One region of the Mediterraneibacter flintii genome, then DNA from elsewhere that is predicted to be linked to it. Evidence: riboswitches for the same ligand, from Rfam matches in the RefSeq annotation. Region 1 holds a riboswitch; the other holds the start of a gene.
The links. Region 1 has a riboswitch for thiamine pyrophosphate ahead of thiM (hydroxyethylthiazole kinase). Riboswitches for the same ligand answer to the same signal wherever they lie in the genome.
Positions count from the first base shown of each region.

Region 2: it holds a riboswitch for thiamine pyrophosphate, as region 1 does, so the genes downstream of both, ACZ5C4_RS02700 (energy-coupled thiamine transporter ThiT) here and thiM (hydroxyethylthiazole kinase) in region 1, are expected to answer to the same signal.

Region 1 is NZ_AP031405.1:1,280,390-1,286,021, reverse strand. Features, by position in the region: gene ACZ5C4_RS06135 (helix-turn-helix domain-containing protein) at 1-84, opposite strand, end outside; gene thiD (bifunctional hydroxymethylpyrimidine kinase/phosphomethylpyrimidine kinase) at 285-1,112, opposite strand; gene ACZ5C4_RS06125 (HAD family hydrolase) at 1,166-1,822, opposite strand; gene thiE (thiamine phosphate synthase) at 1,828-2,496, opposite strand; gene thiM (hydroxyethylthiazole kinase) at 2,483-3,304, opposite strand; TPP riboswitch at 3,369-3,480, opposite strand; gene thiW (energy coupling factor transporter S component ThiW) at 3,478-3,990, opposite strand; gene ACZ5C4_RS06105 (YbaK/EbsC family protein) at 4,261-4,728, shown strand; gene ACZ5C4_RS06100 (SufB/SufD family protein) at 4,787-5,632, opposite strand, start outside.
Region 2 is NZ_AP031405.1:573,343-578,974, reverse strand. Features, by position in the region: gene ACZ5C4_RS02710 (ABC transporter substrate-binding protein) at 1-957, opposite strand, end outside; gene ACZ5C4_RS02705 (LacI family DNA-binding transcriptional regulator) at 1,200-2,216, opposite strand; gene ACZ5C4_RS02700 (energy-coupled thiamine transporter ThiT) at 2,415-3,080, opposite strand; TPP riboswitch at 3,122-3,227, opposite strand; gene ACZ5C4_RS02695 (hypothetical protein) at 3,281-3,523, opposite strand; gene ACZ5C4_RS02690 (carbohydrate kinase family protein) at 3,847-4,809, shown strand; gene ACZ5C4_RS02685 (EFR1 family ferrodoxin) at 4,836-5,600, opposite strand.

The sequences.
Region 1 (5,632 bases):
AGACACACAAAGCTGTTCTGCTAATTGTTCCTGGGTAATATTCTTTCTTTTTCTATAAAATTGCAGATTCTGACCTAAACTCATTTTTAACTTCCTGCCTTTCTTCCTTTTCTTGACCGGTCTGGACGTATGTTTTCATCCTCCCCGATTATATGAAAATCCTTATGTAAGCACAAGCAAAATGAGGTTGCATTTAGAGAAAATCATGTAAATTTTCGGTTGCATGATAGGATAGGGGAATTTTCCTTCCCTGTCCGCCGCGATACCGCAGCCAGCTCACAGCATTACTGTTTACTGTCCTTGTTCTGCGTCTTCTCTTTCGTATATTTTCCTTTTATATCAAAAGCATGGTTCATTGGGCCGCTTCCTGCTCCTAGATCAAGCATTGCCGACAGTGCTCCCGATATGTACTCTTTTGCCCGTCTGACAGATTCATTCATAGAAAACCCTTTTGCCAGATTCGAAGCAATCGCACTGGATAACGTACATCCTGTACCGTGTGTATTTGGATTATGGATACGTTTTCCGTAAAACCACCGGCAGACTCCTTGGGAATACAACAGATCATTGGCGTCATTTAACTGGTGTCCGCCTTTTAACAATACAGCACAGTGATAGAGCTTGCCAATTATCTCCGCTGCTGCTGTCATATCTTCTTCCGTTTTTATCTCTATTCCTGAAAGCACCTCCGCCTCTGGAATATTGGGAGTTACTATATCCGACAGAGGAAGTAATTTCTCCTTCAATACCGAAACCGCATCATCATTGATTAATTTTGCTCCGCTGGTCGCTACCATTACCGGATCTACGACAATCTGCTTGGCATGGTACTCTTTTAATTTTTCTGCTATCGCCTGTATCAATCCGGCGGAGGATACCATCCCGATTTTTACCGCATCCGGACGAATATCTGTAAATATACTGTCTAACTGCTCCTTCAAAAATGCAGGTGTCACTTCCATAATCCCTGCTACACCGGTTGTATTCTGTGCAGTTAAGGCTGTCACTGCACTCATAGCAAATACACCGTTTACCGTCATTGTCTTAATGTCTGCCTGGATGCCGGCGCCTCCGCTGGAATCACTGCCAGCAATTGTCAATGCTGTTTTCATGTTTGTCTCCTTTCATAGTGTCAGTGTCAATTTCTGCTCTCTGCTTCTCTATCTTAAGATGCTCTTTTATAAAACAGCTCAAAATCCGAAAATTCTGGCAGATAAATATCTGCTGTATTCCAAATCCTCGCAAGCTGCTTGTCATTCGCTTTGTCATACACAGCTGCTGTCCTAAATCCGGCTTTTTTTGCCGTCAACACAGCATGATACGCGTCCTCAAACACCCATGTATTTTTAGGTTCTGTATCCATCTGAAGCGCCGCTGCCAGATAAATATCTGGATGTGACTTTCCACTGCCTACTTCAGAACAAGTAAAAATCCCCTGAAAATAAGAATACACCTTTAACCGTTTCAACGCTGCTTCTGTATTCTTCCTGTCTCCGGCCGTTGCGATTGACATAGGAATATTCCGTGCTCTAAATTCATTCAGATACTGCCTTACCCCCTCTTTTAAGGGAACTTTCTCTCTATAAAACTTTGCTACCTGTTCGCTAAGTCCCTGCACTACCTGCGGCACTGTAAGAGTGAGCCCATATACATCAATCAAATATGCCGCCCCTTCCTCCATGCTCATCTCGAACAGAATATTTCCTAAGCCTTTCTCTGCCGTAATTCCTAAGCCTTTCAAATATAATTCACCTAAGTTCTCCCAAATTGGCATGGAATTCAAAAGAGTCCCATCTACATCAAATATGACGCCTTTTATCATTTTGCTTATATTGTCCCTTTCTTTTTCCCTGACATTCTGTCTATCATTTCTTCGGCAAGTCTATGCAGCCGCCTTGCCGCTTCCTTTATATCTGGCTGTGCAAAAATAGCGCTGATAACTGCTATTCCGCAGATCCCGCTTCCTTCCAGCTTCATCACATTCCTTTCGTTAATTCCGCCGATGGCAATGACAGGGATATCTACTGCTTCGCAAATTTCCTTCAAAGTCTCATGGCTTACCTCTTTTGCGTCCTCCTTTGTTCCCGTTGCAAATACCGATCCGACCCCCAGATAATCTACACCGTGTCTCTGAGCTTCCAGAGCTTGTTCTACTGTCTGTACCGAAACTCCAATTATTTTTTCCTTTCCCAATGTGACACGTACATCCTTTGCTTCCATATCACTTTGCCCTACATGCACGCCATCTGCATCTATAGCCTTTGCTATCTCTACATCATCATTAATCACGAATGGTGTCTTATATTTTTCACAGAGTGCTTTTATCTCCCTTGCTTCCTTTAGAAATTCTTTCTTCTCCAAATTTTTTTCTCTGAGCTGTATGAAGGTGGCGCCTCCTTTCAACGCCTCTTCCACCTGTTCATACAACGTTTTTCCTGCCAGCCATCTTCTGTCTGTTACCGCGTAGAGCAACAGGCTTTCTTTAGAACACCTCATATTTTGCACCTCTTTCTAATTCATCCTCTGTCATATTATAGACTGCGTCAATAATCCGACTGCGGTATGCCGAGTTTCCGTCCCCTCTCTGCATATATTTCCAGCCAATTTCTCCCGCAAGCCCCATCACACAGACAGATGCCGCCGCTGCCGCCAGACGTTCTTCTGGATTTGCTGCCAAATATGCTGCCATCATGCCGGATAACTGGCAGCCGGTGCCTGTAATCTTTCCCATCTCCGGACGTCCGTTCCGAATCACATAGCATGTGTCACCATCTGAAACCAGATCAATCGCTCCTGTCACCGCAATAATAGAACCGCTTTCCTTCGCAAATTCCTTTACAAAGTCGATTGCAGTCTTTAAATTTTCCTCTGTTACTGTATCGGCGACATCCGCATCTACGCCTTTTGTAGTCCCCTTCCCATATGCCAATGTCTTTATTTCCGATATATTTCCCCGAATGGCCGTCAGGTTGATTTTTCTCATTAATTCCAGCGCTGTATTCGTGCGCAAGGTGCTTGCTCCTGCCCCAACTGGATCGAGCAAAACCGGATGTCCTAATTCGTTGGCCTTCTTTCCCGCTTTAAACATCCCCTCTATACTGGTCTTATGCAAGGTGCCAATATTGATGTTCAAACCAGAGCAAATAGAAGTAATGTCTTCTACATCCTCCGCTTCATCCGACATAATCGGACTTCCCCCGCATGCCAAAAGAATATTTGCCACATCATTGACCGTAACATAATTTGTAATATTGTGGATCAGCGGTGCTGTCTTTTTGACTTGTAACATGCATTGTTTTATCATACGTCAACTCCTCCTATATTTCATAAATAGTAAAAAGCAGGTATACCAATGAGGTATACCCGCTACAAATGCGTTTATATTCTCCCTACGTTGGCATTATCCAAATCAGGTTACGGGTCTAGGCGCTTCAGCCTACTCTCAGCCTGCTTCGCACGCAAGCTCCCCTATTATTTTTATTGATACTTCAAGTTTCCCAGATACACATCTAGTATTTTCATTTTTTTCATTGCAGTGACAAGCACTACTGCCAAAATAGTACCACCAAAACTAGAGATGAAAAATGGAACTACAAAGCCAAACACTGCGCTTTTACTTCCCATCAAAAGTACAGCGACCGGATAGCTCAAAAGTCCTCCGATAACAGATGTTCCAAACAGCTCTCCCGCATATGCATATGGAAGATGTTTTCCATATTTGTACAATATGCCGCATAGAAATGCCCCACACATAGACCCTGGAAATGCAAGCAGTGTCCCCGTTCCCATCAAATTTCGCAAAAGACTTGTCACAAATGCCATTCCTACTGCGTACCCCGGCCCCAAAAACACGCCACTTAATATATTAATAAAATGCTGAATCGGAGCACACTTTGAGGCGCCGACCGGAATAGATAATGGCGAACATACAATACCGACAGCTACAAGAATACCTGCCAAAGCAAGTTTTTTCACGTGATTGTTTTTCATATTAACCTCCTGAAATAACGGTCGATACTCACTGGTATCCTCTCACTCCGGAACACGGATTCCCTCGCAGGTTATTTTCGTACCTCGTACGTAAAGTACAGTAAAAACCCAGACGGCGCTCCCCGCCCAGGAAAACTTTTGTCGGATATCCGGAAATATCTTATCACAATCTACTTTTACTGTAAAGACGATTCTGTTATAATAAAAAACGGCAGTAAAATCAAATCTGTCTTTTCACCATGATTTTGTAATTCAATAAAGGAGTTTACTATGTCCGTACAAATCGTTAAAAATTATTTTAAAAACAATAATATAAATAAAGAAATAATAGAGTTTCCCGTTTCCAGTGCAACCGTTGAACTGGCAGCCCAGGCCGCCGGAGTAGAACCTGCCCGTATCGCTAAAACCCTTTCTTTTTACACAAAAGAACGGGACGCGGCCATCCTAATCGTAACAGCAGGAGACATGAAAATAGATAATAGTAAATTCAAACATTTCTTTGGAATGAAGGCAAAAATGTTATCTGCTGATGATGTAGAAGCTTATACAGGGCATGCAATCGGGGGAGTTTGTCCCTTTGGAAATCCGGATACAGCAGTTACTTATTTAGATATATCTTTAAAGCGTTTTACCACTGTATTTCCTGCTGCCGGCAGTTCAAATTCGGCCGTAGAATTAACCTGTGGTGAACTAGAAAAATATGCCAATACAAAAGAATGGATTGATGTATGTAAATAAAAAAGTGGGAACCCCCCACTTTTTTATTTACATATCTACTGTATTGAATTCTTCTCTTTTATTTCAGGAAATTCTCTATAATTACTGCCTCTGCTTCTTCTGCATTAAGCCCGAATGTCCGCAGCTTTGTAAGCTGTTCATCATTAATTCTTCCTATTGCTGCTTCATGTATAATCTGCGCATCTATATGTCTTGCATTAATTTCTGGAATAGAGCTGATTTCAGCCTCATCCATAATAATGGAGTCGCACTGAATATGTGCATGACAAAGGTTATTTCCTATTGCTTTTGGATGAAATACCTGCCTGGAAGTCCCCTTTGCTACAGAACGTGACACAATCCGCGCAGAACTGTTTTCTCCATTTAGATACACATCCATATTCGAAACTGCTGTCTGATCTTCATGCGTCATCAGCTTTTCTGTCACAAAAAGCTTTGCGTTTTCTGCCAGTTCAATATAATTTTCCCTTTCTGTAGAATCTACCCCTTTAATTTGGGATGTCTCAAGCGTAAAGACTGAATTTTCTCCCACATATATCTTTGTAACTGGATTCAGCACTTTTTTTCCAGTTCCATTGCCTTGCGCATAATGATTTTCTACATATTTTACATTGGCATTTTTTCCTACATGGAACGTATGAATACCGTCATGTCTTGTCTCACTGCATCCTTCTCCATGAATTCCACAGCCGGCAACGATTGTGACGTCTGCTCCATCTTCAATATAAAAATCGTTATATACAACGTCAATCCCTTCTTTGGACATCACGACAGGTATATGCACCTGCTCGTCTTTTGCTTCCCCACTGATATGAATGTCAATTCCCGCCTTATCCGCTTTTTTTACTATCTGGATATGTCTGCTGTCTCCATGACACACAGCCATACCGTTCAATCTTAAATT
Region 2 (5,632 bases), 710 kb from region 1:
TACAACAAGATCCAGCCCGCCCAGACATGTATGAGATTCTTCCCCACTTGGGCCTGTCGGAAGCTTGGTAGCTGCAATTTTTCCTGTCACCTTAGAGCCTTCGTCCTGTCCACTTGACCAGAATCCTGACCAATCACGGATAAACAAACACTTACCCTCTTTAAATACCTGCTCACTTTCTGTCTCCGTATAGGTGGTGACACCCTCTGGCGCATACTCGTCTACCAGTGTTTTCATAATATTGGTCGCTTCGATATTATTTTCAGAATTTACGACCGGCTTTCCGTCTTCATCTAGTATATCTCCGCCATTACCCCATACATATTCTACCCAGTTTGTTACAAGTGCTTCAGCCTGTGCTGCCTGGAAGTCAGCGCCATATTCGATTCCATTTGTACCAACTGCCTTGTCGGCCAGCTCCATCCAGCCTTCCCATGTAGTGGGAACCTCTGCTCCAAGTGCTTCCAATACATCTGTCCGGTAGAACAGAACACTGGAGTTTGTAAACCACGGTGCTGCCACCAGTTTTCCGTCATAAGTTGCACCCGCTACCGGTCCTTCCAGCATTGCGCTTGTATCGACCTTGTCTGTTAGATCCATCAGCCATCCGGCAGAAGCAAATTCTGAAACATATACGACATCAAGTCCCATAATATCTACGCTCGTGTCTCCGGAAGCCAGTTTATTCACGAAGTCATCGTGAACCTGGTTTGCATCCTGTGGAAGTAGAACCGTCTCAACCTGTATCTTATCCTGACTTTCATTAAACTTGTCCACAATCTGCTGCGTAGGTTCTCCCACACCCTGGTCAAAAGAAAAGTGCAGGGTAATCTTGTCTCCAGAGCCTCCACCGGAACCGCTGTTTCCGTCTTTGTTCCCGCCGCATCCTGCCAATCCAGCAACCATCGTGGCCGCTATCATACACGCTGCAATTTGTTTCATTCTCTTTTTCATCATGTTTCCTCCTTTTAAATTTATTATTTTATATAATTCCCCTTTTTGGGAGAATCTTCTGGCATTGGAAAGCGTTTTCCTTTTTTGACAAAAAACTGAATATTCTTTCTTTTAAGAATATTCCTTTTTAATTCTCATCCTTTTCTCAAATTATTGAACTATCATTTTCTTTTTATCTATTAGGAAAGCGTTTTCCTATCAACTATTTTGAAAGAGCTGAAACCAACTTCAGCTCTTGACCTTCTTTATTTTAATACTTTTACAGTACCTCTCCGAATAATCTTGTGAGGTACATAATGTGTAGAGGCTTTTGTTTTACTCCCCGTCATATATTTCAACAATTCCTTCGCCGCAATCTCCCCTTCCTCAAAATAAGGAATCCTAACAGTAGACAACTCCGGCCTGAAATAAGTAGCAAAATCTAAATCATCAAATCCGATTACAGATATTTCTTCTGGAACGCCTATTCCTTGGCCATTCAAAAACTGTACTGCCCCGATTGCAATCAAATCACTTCCCGTTACCACGGCTGTAGGAAGAATACTATTCTCTTCATAGATGCGCTTCATACCTTCATATCCCCCCTGAAAAGAAAACTGTACCTGTTCAATATATGAATACGGGACGGAAATCTTCAGTGCACTGAGTGCTTCCTTATACCCTTTCAGCCGCTTCTGTCCAGAAGAAAAATCATACTCTGGACCTCCTAAATATGCAATTCTCTCATGCCCGTTTTCATGCAGGAACATCACAACATCATAAAGTGCCTGTACATTATCATGTGTCACTGTATCAATTATATTTTCTTTTACGGAGCATTCCTGCGTCACAAGGACAACCGGATAATCCTTTCTCTGCATAGCATCGACCAATTCCTGATTAACGTCCACTCCCGCGAAAAGAACGCCGTCAATCTGCCTGTCCTCAAGAATGTTCAAAAGATTTAATTCCCGTTCAAGCTCTCCCCCCGATTCACATACCATAATCGTATACCCTTTGTTGGAACATACACTATTGATCCCCTTTGTCAGAGCTCCGAAAACCGCATTGGAAATATCTGGTACTATAACGCCTACGATATTTGTCTTTTTTGTAATTAATCCCTGCGCCAATGCGTTTGGTGTAAAATGATTTTTTTCTATAATCCGGTATACTCTTTCTTTTAATTCCGGACTCACTGGCTTTGTGTTATTTATCACCCTGGAAACAGTAGAAATGGAAACTCCTGCTTCCTTCGCAATATCTGCAATCGTAACCGCCATATAAGTTCTCCTTTTACAAAGCAGGAAATCGTTTTCCTATTTGCCTATATAATAGCACTGTATCTTGACTACGTCAATGTCTTTTTCCCATCCTGGCTTTTTTTGTGGATAACTTATAATTTTACATATCATTTATTGTACAGATTTACAATAAACACTTCTATGGATTTCATCATTCCTCTGCCCCGGCACTCACTTTTATTCTAAGGCCATCTGTCGAATCCGGTTCAGTCCTTTTGCCACAGCAGGAATAGAAATAATCACCAGCGTAATCGCCCCTTCTGCAAGAATGTAGCTGTAATTATATGCAATTGGATAAATACTCTTTAAAGATTGCGGAAAATTATCCGGCATATAACTCATCCAGTACAGGTATCCTCCCAGTGCATGAAAAGCCCCTCGCGCAATCACAGCGACAATATAACCTTTGACTAGCCCGTATCTGCTTTTTGCAAAGAATCCTGCTGTCCCCAATGCTGCAAAGGCAAGAATATAATCGCAGCATACCTGAAAAAAGGACAACACATAAGGTTCCTGCAAAAACTGCAAAAGTCCGTATGCAAAGCCCACCAAAATTCCAGTCTTCGGCCCATACCAGTTTCCTACCAAGACAATGAACAGCATACTACACAGGGTCACACTGCCTCCCCAGGGCATTTCAAATACTTTTAAATAAGATGTCAGAAACGCTAATGCAATCGCCATACCGCAAAATACAAGCTGTTTTGCTGTCATCTTCTTTTTCTCCGAGGTTTTTCCTGCAAAGAAAGACGCTGCTATAAATAGAAGGATTCCAGCGACAATACTCACCGCATAACCTGCTGCCGTCAGACTGCCTTCCCCATTCACTAATAGATCAAACATAAAAACCCTCCTTGTTATTTTTTGAAAACAAGGAGGGCACAATCCCACATACCGTAAATCCCTACGTTGGCATTATCCAAATCAGGTTATGGGTCGAAGTTATAAACTTCCTCTCAGCCTGTAGCACAAGCTCCCCTTGTTATCATTCCTATGTATTTGATTTTTATCATAAACATAAATACGGTAAATGTCAAGCAACACTATTTATTTTCCTGCCCGAAACCAGCGAAGGACAACTCACACCCTTTTCCTACTCTGCTGCATATATTCACTGCTCTTCCCATAATCTGCGGATACTTTTCTCTGTCTACATCTACAAACAGGCAAGTATTGTCCATTACAAATGTAATCTCTCCAGCCCCTTCAATTTCCCGTATCTCCCTTAATATTTCTTCTGCCGTCTCTTCTGTAATTTTCTTTGACAATCGGTAATATCTTCCCATTGTACAGACCTTCTTTCCTTTTATGAACTTCCAGCTTTAGAATACTGATATATATCAGATTGGTTAGCAATCGCTAACTTCATATTATTAGAGTAGCACTGCTTTCATAGACTGTCAACGTATATTCTTAGGCTCTACTCGACTCCTTATTATTTTTTCTTATGCATGTAAATCGATTTCTCGCCTAAAAAGTCTGTCTATCCTTCTATGACAAATATATATGGATATGATATAATTTTAGCATCCAGCCGTTTTTATCTGTATTTCTCTGATGAAGACGGCCGACATACCTTTTATTTTTAGAGCATGAGGAGGCTGCGAAAATGAATATACATACTCACACAACACCAGAAGTCCTTTGTATTGGTCAGGTTCTTATGGACTGTATCATAAAAGGATGGAACAGTGCTTCTTATAAAGAACGTGTGCAGACTGCTGATTCTGTCACTTTGTCCCCTGGCGGAGATGCATTCAATGAGTCCGTTGTTTTATCCCGTCTGGGTCACAGCGTACAGACTGTCTGTGTCCTCGGAAACGATCTTGCCAGAGATATATTAACCAACCTCCTTACTGACAGCGGAATATGTACAACCAATATCATCCGTAATAACGCGGTACACACTCCTATTGCCCCTCTACTCGTAGACGCTGATGGAAATCGAAAATCGATCAATGCCTTTTTCTGTCTGAACGATTTCTTACAGATTTCCCATTCTCTGTTTAAAAAGGTACAGATAGTCTCTCTTGCCAGTCTTTTCAGACCACCCTTAACATGCCCAGAAATCATTACTAAAATCTGCCGTGATGCAAAAGCTTCCGGAGCCATTGTAACAGCGGATACCAAACTTCCGCTTCAAACACCCGTCACACTTGAAGACATCAAGGAAGCCTTGTCTTATATTGACTATATCTTCCCCAATGAAGAAGAGGCCAGATTTTATACAAAGAAAAAAGACTACGCTGATATGGCAGAAGTCTTTTTAAACTATGGGGTTAAAAATGTCATCATCAAAACCGGACAGAATGGATGCTTTGCTAAAAATCATAAGATAAGTCTTTCCATGCCTGCATTCAGAGTAAACGCAATAGACAGTACTGGAGCCGGCGATAATTTTGCCGCAGGTTTTCTTTCTGCTCTCCTGCGCGGCAGTTCATTTAAAAATGCCTTGTCTTTTGCCTCTGCCTGCGCTGCCATCTGTGTCCAGTCTGTCGGAGCTACTTCTGGTGTGCAAAGCAGAGCACAGGCGGAAAAATTTCTTTCTGATACAGGATACTGTCCGGTATAATTCTCAACTAAACACTCACTGCCAGCTCATATCTCTCTCATCTGTCCGTATGGGCAGCGGTATCTCGGTTTACCCGCGCTTTTCTTTCCGTATTCAATTGCCTTTGTGGGACAGACTGTAATACATGCCATACAATGTGTACACTTGTTGTGCCACTTAGGTTTTCTCTCCTCCATTGTAATGTTATTCAACGGGCAGGCATCTGCACATTTTCTGCATCCAATACACTGGTCGTCTGCCCAAAATTTTTTTGCATGTACTACTGCTGGATAAAATAGAATGTTAATCGGTCCGCTTAAAACTGCGCCCATGAACCCTTCTTTTTCCTTCTCCAGCGTTTTCCCCTCTGCAATCTGTTCTATCACTGCATCAATCTTGGGGTCTGCTTTCGCAATAATCTCTTTTGCTTCCATCTCATCAGGTGCAGAAAACATGGCAATATAATTTTCTGGCATAACAATCTCCGCACATCCTCGGTAAAGAAACTCTTTTTTACGGCAGAGCTTTCTTATATACTTTGCCGCATTTCCAATTTCTCCTCCGCAGTTCATCACAAAATATGCTTCTGGTGTACCATAAAATCTGGATTTTAAAATCCACTCCTCCACAACCTTCGGTATCCTCCAAGAATAGGTTGGCAATACAAAAATCAGCCGTTCGGGTGTCTTTCCTTTAAAAAGTCGATGGTTCTTAATCTCCTGGTTTAATGAGCAGATTCTTTCATCTAACGCCTGGGAAATTCGTTCTGCAATATAAGCGCTATTTCCCGTTCCTGAAAAATAAAATATCATTTTATTCACCTTCTTTTTATATTTTTTTCGCA